One region of the Streptomyces sp. 147326 genome, then DNA from elsewhere that is predicted to be linked to it. Evidence: riboswitches for the same ligand, from Rfam matches in the RefSeq annotation. Region 1 holds a riboswitch; each other region holds the start of a gene.
What was found. Region 1 has a riboswitch for thiamine pyrophosphate ahead of RIU97_RS11910 (thiamine ABC transporter substrate binding subunit). Riboswitches for the same ligand answer to the same signal wherever they lie in the genome.
Positions count from the first base shown of each region.

Region 2: another riboswitch for thiamine pyrophosphate. It lies ahead of thiO (glycine oxidase ThiO); the one in region 1 lies ahead of RIU97_RS11910 (thiamine ABC transporter substrate binding subunit).
Region 3: another riboswitch for thiamine pyrophosphate. It lies ahead of thiC (phosphomethylpyrimidine synthase ThiC); the one in region 1 lies ahead of RIU97_RS11910 (thiamine ABC transporter substrate binding subunit).

Region 1 covers NZ_CP134201.1:2,759,464-2,763,486, forward strand. Annotated here, with positions in the region: gene RIU97_RS11905 (ABC transporter permease) at 1-1,014, opposite strand, end outside; gene RIU97_RS11910 (thiamine ABC transporter substrate binding subunit) at 1,110-2,192, opposite strand; TPP riboswitch at 2,278-2,387, opposite strand; gene rlmN (23S rRNA (adenine(2503)-C(2))-methyltransferase RlmN) at 2,446-3,558, opposite strand; gene RIU97_RS11920 (phosphatidate cytidylyltransferase) at 3,652-4,023, opposite strand, start outside.
Region 2 covers NZ_CP134201.1:6,350,997-6,355,019, forward strand. Annotated here, with positions in the region: gene RIU97_RS29090 (thiazole synthase) at 1-346, opposite strand, end outside; gene thiS (sulfur carrier protein ThiS) at 352-570, opposite strand; gene thiO (glycine oxidase ThiO) at 567-1,736, opposite strand; TPP riboswitch at 1,734-1,845, opposite strand; gene RIU97_RS29105 (NAD(P)/FAD-dependent oxidoreductase) at 1,927-3,159, shown strand; gene RIU97_RS29110 (Rv2175c family DNA-binding protein) at 3,279-3,644, shown strand; gene thiE (thiamine phosphate synthase) at 3,721-4,023, shown strand, end outside.
Region 3 covers NZ_CP134201.1:4,532,483-4,536,505, forward strand. Annotated here, with positions in the region: gene RIU97_RS20510 (YibE/F family protein) at 1-917, opposite strand, end outside; TPP riboswitch at 990-1,135, shown strand; gene thiC (phosphomethylpyrimidine synthase ThiC) at 1,130-2,917, shown strand; gene RIU97_RS20520 (glycosyltransferase) at 2,984-4,023, opposite strand, start outside.

The DNA.
Region 1 (4,023 bases):
CTGGAGGGAGTTCCAGATCGCTTCCAGCGGCGGCACCAGGAAGGTTCCGCCGCCGGCGCCCGCGTCCTGCAGCGCCCGGTAGAAGCCGAAGCCGTATCCGCCGGGAGCATCGAAGGACCGCTCGACCAGCACGGCCAGCGGCGCCACGATCAGCAGCGCGATGGTCGACAGGACCCCGCCCAGCAGAGAGCGCTGCGCCCAGCCGCGCGGCCGGTGCGTGGCGCGGCCCGGGTCCACCAGCCGCAGCGCGGTCTCGCGCCGGCGCACGGTCCAGGCGTGCACGGCGAGGATCGCGCCGACCGCGGCGAACTGCACCATCGTCAGCACGGCGGCCGTCGACAGGTCCAGGAGCTGCGCGGTCTGCCGGTAGACCTCCACCTCCAGGGTGGAGTACGCGGGCCCGCCCAGGATCAGGACGACGCCGAAGGAGCTGAAGGTGAACAGGAAGACCATCAGCGAGGCCGCGGCCACCGACGGGGCCAGCGCGGGCAGCGTCACGCGCCGCCAGGCGGCGAACCGGCCGGCGCCCAGCACCCGGGCGGCTTCCTCCTGGCGCGGATCGAGCTGCGCCCACAGCCCGCCGACGGTGCGGACGATGACCGCGTAGTTGAAGAAGACGTGGGCGAGGAGGATCGCCCAGACGGTGGTGTCGAGCCGGACCCCCATCGTCTCGTCCATCAGCCCGCCGCGTCCCAGCAGCGCGAGGAAGGCGGTGCCGACGACCACGGTCGGCAGCACGAAGGGAACGGTCACCACGGCCCGCAGCAATTGCTTGCCGGGGAACTCGAAGCGCGCGAAGACGTACGCGCCGGGGAGCGCGATCAGCAGCGTGAGGACGGTGGAGGCGAGCGCCTGCCAGGTGGTGAACCACAGCACGCCGGCGATGTCGGGCCGGGTCAGCACCTCGCCGATCCGGCCGAACTGCCAGCCCTCGTCGGTCTTGAGGCCACGCCCGACGATCGAGGCGACGGGGTAGGCGAAGAACAGCCCGAAGAAGGCCAGGGGCAAGGCCATCAGGGCGAGCCGTGCGGCGGTCGCCCGGCCGCCCCGGTGGGGGCCGGGGCCGGGCGCGGCGCCCCCCGACGCCGCGCCCGGCCCCTTGGTGCCGCCTACTTCACGACGAGCGAGGTCCATGCCTTGACCCACTGCTCACGGTTCTTGGCGATGGTCTCGGGAGCCACGTTCTCCGGCTTCTCGACCACCGCTCCGTGCTTGGTGAACAGCTCCGGCAGGGCCGCGTCCTTCGTCACGGGGTTCACGAACATCTGGAGCGGCATGTCCTCCTGGAACTTCTTGCTGACCAGGAAGTCCAGCAGGGCCTTGCCGCCCTCCTCGTTCTTCGCGCCCTTCAGCAGGCCCGCGAACTCGATCTGGCGGAAGCAGGTACTGGTGGAGACGCCGGTCGGGGCCTCGGCCGGCTGGGGCTCGCCGTACAGCACCTCGACCGGCGGGCTGGAGGCGTAGGAGACGACCAGCGGGCGGTCGCCCTTGGCCTTCTTGCCGCCCGCGGAGCCGGAGAAGCGCTCGTTGTAGGCCTGTTCCCAGCCGTCGACGACCTCGACGCCGTTGGCCTTGAGCTTGCTCCAGTAGTCCTTCCAGCCGTCCTCGCCGTACTTGCCGACGGAGGCGAGGAGGAAGCCGAGGCCGGGCGAGGAGGTCGCGGCGTTCTCGGTGACCAGGAGGTTCTTGTACTCCGGCTTGATCAGGTCGTCCAGCGTCTGCGGCGGGGCGATCTTCTTGTCGGCGAAGTACGCCTTGTCGTAGTTGACGCAGATGTCGCCGGAGTCGATCGGGGTGACCCGGTGCTCCTTGTCGAGCACGTACTCGGGCTTGACCGCGTCCAGGCCCTTGGCCTCGTACGCCGTGAAGATGCCGTTGTCGAGGGCGCGCGAGAGCAGGGTGTTGTCCACGCCGAAGAACACGTCGCCGCGCGGGGAGCCCTTGGTGAGGATCTCCTGGTTCAGCGCCGCGCCCGCGTCTCCGGACTTCAGCACCTTGACGGTGTAGCCGCTCTGCTGCTCGAACTCCTTGAGGACCGTGTCGGTCACGTTGAAGGAGTCGTGGGAGACGAGCGTGACGGTCTTGTCGGACGTGCCCGCGGACTTGTCGTCGGAGTCGCCGCAGGCGCTGAGCGTGGTGACGCCCAGCGCGGCCGCGAGCGCGGCGCCCGCGATCTTCTTGGTGGTGCTCACTGGTGAATTCCTCCTGGGATGTCCAGGAGAAGACGCGGCCCTGCCCGGCGCTCTGTGGGAGCGGACGCCGGGCAGGGCGCAACAGCTTGAGTGGTGACCGAACTTCCTACCCCGAATGACCGGGGCGAGGTTCAGAGGGTCTGCGGATGACGGATACCGCACTCTCAGCGCTGTGGCGCTCCCCTGTCGGAATATGAAATTGGTTCGGCCACAGGGTACCCCGTGGCCGAATATGACCTCCGCTGACCGGAACCTAGCGCTCCGAGGCCGCGAGCTGGCCGCATGCGCCGTCGATCTCCTGACCGCGGGTGTCGCGTACGGTCACGGGCACGCCGTGGCGGGCGATGGCCTCCACGAAGGCCTTCTCGTCCTCGGGCCGCGAGGCGGTCCACTTCGAGCCGGGCGTGGGGTTCAGCGGGATCAGGTTGACGTGGACGCGCTTGCCCTTGAGCAGCTTGCCCAGCAGGTCACCACGCCAGGCCTGGTCGTTGATGTCGCGGATCAGGGCGTACTCGATGGAGATCCGGCGGCCGGACTTCTCCGCGTACTCCCAGGCCGCGCCGAGCACCTCGCGGACGTTCCAGCGGGTGTTCACGGGGACCAGGGTGTCGCGCAGCTCGTCGTCGGGCGCGTGCAGCGAGACGGCGAGACGGCACTTGAAGCCCTCGTCGGCGAACCGCAGCATGGCCGGGACCAGGCCGACGGTGGAGACGGTGATGCCGCGCTGCGACAGGCCCAGGCCGTCGGGCTCGGGGTCGGTGAGCCGGCGGATGGCGCCGACCACGCGGTTGTAGTTGGCCAGCGGCTCGCCCATGCCCATGAAGACGATGTTCGACAGCCGCGCCGGGCCGCCGGGGACCTCGCCGTCGCGCAGCGCGCGCATGCCGTCGACGATCTGGTGCACGATCTCGGCGGTGGAGAGGTTGCGGTCGAGGCCCGCCTGGCCGGTGGCGCAGAACGGACAGTTCATGCCGCAGCCGGCCTGCGAGGAGATGCACATGGTGACCCGGTCGGGGTAGCGCATCAGCACGGACTCGACGAGCGTGCCGTCGTGCAGCTTCCACAGGGTCTTGCGCGTGGTGTCGTCGTCACAGCTGATGTGGCGGATGACGTTCATCAGGTCGGGGAGCAGCTCCTGCTGGAGCTTCTCCCGCGAGCCCGCCGGGATGTCGGTCCACTCGGCCGGGTCGTGCGCGTAGCGCGCGAAGTAGTGCTGAGAGAGCTGCTTGGCCCGGAACGGCTTCTCGCCGATCGCGGCGACCGCCTCACGGCGCTCGGCCGGGGTCATGTCGGCGAGGTGCCGGGGCGGCTTCTTGGCCCCGCGAGGGGCGACGAAGGTGAGCTCTCCCGGAACGGGGCGGGCCATGGCAGGTACTCCTTGTAAGACGAAAGGCGCGCCGCAGAAGCAGCGCGCCTTTCAAGAGTAACCGCCCGGCGTCACACGCCGCCTTTGCGCAGGTCAGTCCGTGCCCACGAAGGCCGCCAGGAGCAGCCAGACCACCGGCGCCGTCGGCAGCAGGGAATCGAGCCGGTCCATGATGCCGCCATGGCCGGGCAGCAGGGTGCCCATGTCCTTGATCCCCAGGTCGCGCTTGATCATCGATTCGCCGAGGTCGCCCAAGGTGGCACTGACCGCGACCGCGAGGCCGAGCAGCAGGCCCTGCCACCAGGCGCCGCCGTCGATCAGGAACTCCATGCACAGCGCGCCGGCCGCCATCGCGAAGGCCACCGCGCCGAAGAGCCCCTCGCGGGTCTTTCCGGGGCTGATGCGCGGCGCGAGCTTGTTCTTCCCGAAGCGCCAGCCCACCGCATAGGCCCCGGTGTCGCTGAC
Region 2 (4,023 bases), 3.6 Mb from region 1:
GCAGCTCGACGCCGTCCGGCAGGAGGGTCCGCTCGTCCGCGACCACCTCCAGCTTGATCCAGTCCGTGCCCAGCGCCTCCCGGGCCAGCCGGGCCGTGAGCACGGCCTCGCCCGCCGTGAAGCAGCCCGCCGTGTTGGGGAGGACCGCGATGCCGAGCTTCGTCAGGACGGAGAGGACGGAGCCCTGGACGGTGGGGTCGAGGCGCCGCATCGCGACCGTCGTGAGTTCGGTGCCGGACGCGACCAGGGAGCGTTCCAGCACGTCCAGGCTCGGGGCCCCGCCCGTGCCCATGATCAGGCGGGAGGAGAAGGTCCGGCCGCCCAGGGTGAAGAGGTCGTCCGCCATGGCGCTCAGCCCCCCTGGACCGCGGTGAGGATTTCGACCCGGTCGCCGTCGCCCACCGGCGTGACCGGCCACTGCCCGCGCGGGACCACGGTCTCGTTGAGCGCGGCGGCGACGCCGGAGGGGGCCGTGGTCAGGGTCGCGACCACGGTGTCGAGCGTGGTGCCGGCCGCGACCTCGCGCGGCTCGCCGTTGACGGAGACGGACACGGAGACGGGAAGGGTCATGCGTACGACTCCTGACGTGCGGCGGAGAACCGGCGGGGGGTGAACGGGCGCGCGATCTCCGGCACTTCGCCGGTGGCCAGCAGCTCGGCGAGCACCTCGCCGGTGAGCGGGGTCAGCAGCACCCCGTTGCGGTAGTGCCCGGTGGCCAGGTGCAGGCCCGGCAGGTCGGTCGGGCCGAGCAGCGGGGCGTTGTCGGGCGAGCCGGGGCGCAGCCCCGCACGGGTCTCGGTGAGGGGGAGTTCGGTGATGCCGGGGACCAGCTCGTGGGCGTCGCGCAGGAGTTCGTAGACCCCGCCCGCGGTGACCGTGGTGTCCCAGCCGAGCTCCTCGCTGGTGGCGCCGACGACGAGTTCGCCGTTCTCGCGCGGCACCAGGTAGACGTGGCTGCCGCGGACGACCGCCCGGACGGTCCGGGACAGGAACGGCGCGTAGGCCGGGGGCACGGACAGGCGCAGGACCTGGCCCTTGACCGGCCGTACGGGAGGCAGCACCTGCGGCGGTACGCCCGCCAGCCTGCCGCTGAGCGAGCCCGCCGCCAGGACCACCTGGGCGGCGCGCAGCTCCGTACCGTCGTCGAGTACGGCCCCGGCCGCCCGGTCGGCGGTGACCAGCAGCCGTTCCACGGCGGCCCGGTGGATGATCACGCCGGCCCGCTCGCAGGCGGCCAGCAGGGCGGCCGCGAGCCGGCGCGGGTCGACCTGGTGGTCGCCGTCCACGCGCAGGCCGCCGCGTACGCCCGGGGCGAGCATGGGCTCCAGGCGGCGGCACTCGCGGCCGGTGAGCCACTCGGACTCCAGGCCGCAGCGGCGCTGCAGCGCGTGCAGTTCCCGCAGGTGGAGCCGGTCGTCGGAGTCGAGCGCGACGGCGAGGGTGCCGCAGGCGCGGAAGCCGATGTCCATGCCGCCGCTCGCGTCGGCGAGCTCGGCGGCGAACTCCGGATAGCGCGCGGCGGAGGCGAGGCCGAGGCCCAGCAGGGCTTCCTCGCCGAAGTGCAGTTCGGTGACGGGGGCGAGCATGCCGGCCGCCACCTGGGCGGCGCCGCCACCGGGTGCCGGGTCGGCGAGTACGGTGCGCAGCCCGCGCGCCGCGGCCCGCCAGGCGGTGACCAGGCCGATGATCCCGCCCCCGATGACGAGGACGTCGGATCCCTTCCGAGACGAGTGCATGGGCGTCCAGCCCCTCCCTTCGCCGGCATGACCCGGATCAGGTTCGTACGGTCGGAGGCCGGCCAGCCTCCCTCTCAGCCCGGTGCGCCGGACTCCCGCGATAGGTACGGTGGCCAGACTATCCCGGCCTCGGACGGCCGGTAAGGCGGCACCTGTTCCTGACGGAGCGTCAGATGATTAGGGTGGCCGGGTGAGCGAGCAGACGGAACACAATCAGCGCGGCGTCGTGATCGTCGGCGCCGGAATGGCCGGCGTGCAGACCGCGGTCGCCCTGCGCGAGCAGGGATTCGCCGGCCCCCTGACCCTGCTGGGAGCCGAACCCCACCAGCCCTACGACCGGCCCCCGCTGTCCAAGGCGGTCCTGCTCGGCAAGGCCGAGGACTCCGCCTTCGACGTGGACTTCGAGGGGCTCGGCATCGAGCTGCGGCTCGGGACGGAGGTCACCGGGCTCCGGGCCGCCGACCGCGAGCTGGACACCGAGGCCGGCCCGGTCCCGTACGAGGTCCTCGTACTGGCGACCGGTGCCGAGCCGCTGACCCTTCCCGGCACCGAGGGCGTCCCTGGCGTCCACCTGCTGCGCACGCTGGACGACGCGGCGCGGCTGCGCCCGGTCCTGGCGGCCGCGCCGTCCACGGTGGTCGTCGGGGCGGGCTGGATCGGCGCCGAGTTCGCCACCGCGGCCCGCGAGGCGGGCTGCGCGGTGACCGTGGTCGAGGCGGCGGAGCGGGTGCTGGCGGGGGCGCTCCCCGCCGAGGTCGCCGAGCCGATGGCGCGCTGGTACGAGGAGGCCGGCGCCGGGCTGATCACCGGCGCGAAGGTCGCCGGGATCGAGGAGGGCCGGGTCCTGCTCGCGGACGGGCGCGCGCTGCCGGCCGGCGCGGTCGTCGTGGGCATCGGCGCGCGCCCCGCCACGGGATGGCTGGCCGGGACCGGTGTGGAGCTGGGGCCGGACGGCTCGGTCACCGCCGACGCGTACCTGCGTACCTCCCTGCCCGGGGTGTACGCGGTCGGCGACTGCGCCTCCTTCCCTTCCGGGCGGTACGGGAAGCGGCTGCTCGTGCACCACTGGGACAACGCGCTCCAGGGGCCGCGGACGGTGGCGGCGAACATCCTGGCCGGGGCCGGCTCCGGGCAGCCGGCCCAGGTGTACGACCCGGTGCCGTACTTCTGGTCGGAGCAGTTCGGCCGGTTCGTGCAGTACGCCGGCCACCACGGCGGGGCCGACACCCTGCTCTGGCGGGGCGACCCGGCCGGGCCGGCCTGGTCGGTGTGCTGGCTGCGGGGCGGCGCCCTGGTCGCGGTCCTGGCGGTGGGCCGCCCCCGCGACGTGGCACAGGGCCGCAAGCTCATCGAGGCGGGAGTGCCCGTGGACCCCTCCAGGGTTGCGGACCCCGCCACCCCGCTGAAGTCGGCCCCGGCCTGAAGATTCGGCCCCGCCGGCGTTCGAGGCGTGGGGTTCGGGGCGGAGGCCCGGCACGGGCCGCGACCCGGACGGGGCTGCCCAGGTACCGGCGGCGGAGCCGAGATGGCAGGCTTGTGTCCGTGACCGAGATTGACGCAAAGATCGATGCCCTTGTCCCCTCGTGGCTGTACCTCCCCGACATCGCGGAGATGCTGAACATCGAGGTGACCCGGGTCCGCCAGATGGTCAAGGAAGGGCAGCTCATCGCCGTACGCCGGGGCGAGAACCGCTCCCTGCAGGTGCCGGCCCCCTTCATCGACGGCGACAAGGTCGTCAAGGGCCTGGTCGGTCTGCTGACCGTGCTGCGCGACGACCGCTTCACCGACGAGGAGATCCTGGAGTGGCTCTTCACCGAGGATCCGACCCTGCCCGGCACTCCCGTGCAGGCGCTGAGCGAGAATCGCGGCACGGAGGTGAAGCGCCGCGCTCAGGCGCTCGCCCTCTGACCTGATCCGCAGTTCGCTCCACCGCGGTGTACGGGCCCCGCGCCCGTACACCGCCTCCATCACGGGGGGTTCACCCATGCAGCTGTCCGACGCCCGGCTCTATCTCTGCACGGACGCCCGCAAGCGGCAGGGTGACCTCCCCGAGTTCCTCGACGCCGTCCTGGCCGGAGGCGTGGACATCGTCCAGCTCCGGGACAAGGGCATGGAGGCGGGGGAGGAGCTCGAACACCTCCAGGTGTTCGCCGAGGTCGCACGCCGCCACGGCAAGCTCCTCGCCGTGAACGACCGCGCCGACGTCGCCCACGCCATCGGCTCCGACGTCCTCCACCTCGGCCAGGGCGACATCCCCGTCCCCGCGGCCCGTGCCATCCTCGGCGAG
Region 3 (4,023 bases), 1.8 Mb from region 1:
GACGCCCAGCCGATGAACACCGAGCCCAGCAGACCGATCAGCACCAGCGAGACGAGGGTGCCGAGGACGGCGACCGAGGTGCGGGCGGTCAGGCCGTGGCACATGTAGAGCGCGATCAGCATGATGGCGCTCGCCCCGATCACCGCGACGACGAGGGGGTTCGAACCCTGCAGGATGGCCGGGAGGATGAAGAGCGTCAGCACGCCGAAGCTGACGATCAGCGCGATCAGTGCGAACAGCCCGCGCATCCGCCCGACGAGGACGACCGCGACCGCGAAGATGCCGGCCAGCACCGCCAGCGGGATCTTGCGGTTCACGTCGATCACCGAGTACTGGAGGTCGCGGGGGGCGTCGGGCGCGTAGGCCACGACCACCTCCTGGCCGTCCGTCAACTGCCGTGGCGCACCCGGCTGGACGATCTCCACGAAGGTGCGGCCCTTGTCCGGGCCGGTGCCGATCTCGACGGTGGCCTTCTTGCACTCGCCGGTCTGCGCGGCCTGGGCCTCACGGCCCTCGGGGGTGGAGGGGTCCGCGGTCGGCGGTACCTGTGCCGCGTTCACCGATTTGCAGTCGACGTGTTCGAGGGAGACGACCTTGCCCTGCTGGGTCTGCCGGTCGAAGCCCACCCCCGTGCGCTCGTGGGCGGGGGCTCCGCCCGGCCAGAGCACCACCATGCCGATGAAGACGGCGGTGGCGAAGGGGATCAGTACGGCCGCGATGACCTTGCGCAGGTGCTTCGATACGGGGGCCGCCGGGCCGTGCCCGTGGCTGTGACCGTGGCCATGGGAATGACCGCCGGAGGGGCCGGCGGAGGGATCGGACGAGTGCCCGGCGGAGTGTCCCGGGCCGTGGTGCTCGTGGCCGTTGTGGCCATGGGGCTCTGTGGGCTCGGTGGGGGGCTGCGGCGAGAACGTCACCAGCAGATCATCGCAAGAGATGAGGGGGCCCACTGTTCAGCACGCCATGGATGACGCTAGCGTGGGGGCTACTTTGCACAACGCGGGAGCTCGGAGCACCGGGCTGAGAGGACGCTGATCACCGTACGCGCATCACGGATGCGTACGGGAAGAGGCTGCGTCGACCGCCGAACCTGTTACCGGGTAATGCCGGCGTAGGGAGATCAGGTCTCATGACCATTCAGGACGCACGCACGCCTGCCGTCAGCCAGGACGCCGACGGCCGGACCGAGCGCCAGCCCGGCTGGCACAAGGGCTACGTGGCGGGCTCCCGCCCCGACATCCGGGTGCCGGTCCGCCAGGTCCACCTCACCAACGGCAAGGACGTGACGCTCTACGACACGTCCGGTCCGTACACCGACCCGCAGATCGAGACCGACGTACGCCGGGGCCTCGCCCCGCTGCGCGAGAACTGGATCATCGGCCGCGGCGACACCGAGGAGTACGCGGGCCGTCCCGTGCGCCCCGAGGACGACGGCATCAAGCACACCTCGCCGCGCGGTGGCCTCAAGAACCTCGACGCGGTCTTCCCGGGCCGCCCGCGCCAGCCCCGCCGCGGCCGCGGCGGCCAGGCCGTCACGCAGCTCGCGTACGCCCGCCGGGGCGAGATCACCCCGGAGATGGAGTACGTCGCGATCCGCGAGAACGTCTCTCCCGAGGTCGTCCGCGAGGAGATCGCCGCAGGTCGCGCAGTGCTTCCGGCGAACGTGAACCACCCCGAGATCGAGCCGATGATCATCGGCAAGCGGTTCCTGGTGAAGGTCAACGCCAACATCGGCAACTCCGCGGTCACCTCCTCCATCGAGGAGGAGGTCGACAAGATGACCTGGGCGACCAAGTGGGGCGCCGACACGGTCATGGACCTCTCGACGGGCCGCAACATCCACACCACCCGCGAGTGGGTGCTGCGCAACTCCCCCGTCCCGATCGGCACCGTGCCGCTCTACCAGGCGCTGGAGAAGGTCGACGGCCGCGCCGAGGACCTGACCTGGGAGATCTACAAGGACACGGTCATCGAGCAGGCCGAGCAGGGCGTCGACTACATGACGGTCCACGCCGGCGTGCTGCTGCCCTACGTGCCTCTGACCGCCCGCCGCAAGACCGGCATCGTCTCGCGCGGTGGCTCGATCATGGCCGCGTGGTGCCTCGCGCACCACAAGGAGAACTTCCTCTACACGAACTTCGAGGAGCTCTGCGACATCCTCGCGACGTACGACGTCACGTACTCGCTGGGCGACGGCCTGCGCCCCGGCTCCATCGCGGACGCCAACGACGCCGCGCAGTTCGCGGAGCTGAAGACGCTGGGCGAGCTGAACACGATCGCCAAGCGCCACAACGTCCAGACCATGATCGAGGGCCCGGGCCACGTCCCGATGCACAAGATCAAGGAGAACATCGACCTCCAGCAGGAGATCTGCGAGGAGGCGCCGTTCTACACGCTCGGCCCGCTGACCACGGACGTCGCGCCCGCGTACGACCACATCACCTCGGGCATCGGCGCCGCGATGATCGCCTGGTGGGGCACCGCGATGCTCTGCTACGTCACGCCCAAGGAGCACCTGGGCCTGCCCAACCGCGACGACGTGAAGACCGGCGTCATCACGTACAAGATCGCGGCGCACGCCGCCGACCTGGCCAAGGGACACCCCGGCGCCCAGGAGTGGGACGACGCCCTGTCGGACGCGCGGTTCGAGTTCCGCTGGGAGGACCAGTTCAACCTGGCCCTCGACCCGGACACGGCCCGCGAGTTCCACGACGAGACCCTTCCCGCCGAGCCGGCCAAGACCGCGCACTTCTGCTCCATGTGCGGCCCGAAGTTCTGCTCGATGAAGATCTCGCAGGACATCCGCCGCGAGCACGGCGGCGACCTGAAGGCCGATGAGATCCAGGCGGGCATGGCGGAGAAGTCCGCCGAGTTCGCGGCCTCGGGCAACCGCGTCTACCTGCCGCTGGCCGACTGACCCCTCAACGGTCCGTGTGAGCGGCGCAGGCTCCCGTCCGGGCCTCCGCCGCTCGGCTCGCACTCGTCAGGCGACCACGAGGTACGGGTCCACCTTGCGCCGGGCGAAGTCGAGGTTGGCCCGGACCCGGTCGCGCTGATCGTCGGGAAGGGCGTCCCCCGCGAGGAGCAGTTCGCAGCATTCCAGCGACTCCTGGTACTCGCCGACCCAGTAGGCGGCCACGGCGAGCTCGTCGAGGGCGCGCCACTCGTGCCAGTCGAACTCGACGAACAGCGTGTCGTCCGGGCGGGGGATCCGGACCGCCTGCCGGGCGAACATGTACGCCAGCGGCCAGCGGTTTTCGTTGCGGCAGAGACGGGCGAGACTGCCGAGCGCCTCCACGCGTGAGGGACGGCTCTCGTGCGCCCGGAGGAAGCGGTCCATGACCTCGGCCGACGGCCTCTTGAGACGCGCCGCGATCCGTGCCGCGTAGAGCCGGGCGCAGAAGGATTCCTCGGCGAAACCGCCCATGCCCGCCCGGTGGTCGTAGGCGGCGAGGGACTTCTCCGCTTCTCCCGCGTCGCGCCAGCTCTGGGCCAGGTAAAAGGCGTAGCGGGTATTGTCCGGTTCCTTGGCCAGCCCTTGTTCGAGAATCCCCGCGTCGCGCAGGTACTTCTCCCGCTCGCCCCCCTCCCCGAGGCGTGACCCGCCGCCGACGATGAGGATATTGACGCCTTCGAGCACCCCGTGGGTGTAACGGACCTCGCAATCGAGGTACTCGTGGAGTACGCCTACGTACTTCCAGGGCAATCGGGTGGAGACGAGAGCGGGCCGCCAGTGGATGACGGGCTCGTGATGCACGGCGAGGCGGTACGAATCGAGGGTGAGGTCCGGCATGCGAAAGCCGGGCTGCACCTCCATCACGTCGTCGGCGTCGATGAAGAGCAGGTAGTCCGCGCTGGAGCGGGCGAGGTCGATGGCCTCGCTGCGGCTGCCGTCGAATCCCTTCCAGGGCCGCTCGTGCAGGACGCCGGGCAGATCGCTGAAGAATTCCCGGATGATGTCCTGGGTGCCGTCGGTCGAGCCCGTGTCCACGATCACCCATGTATCGATCAAAGGGCGCACCG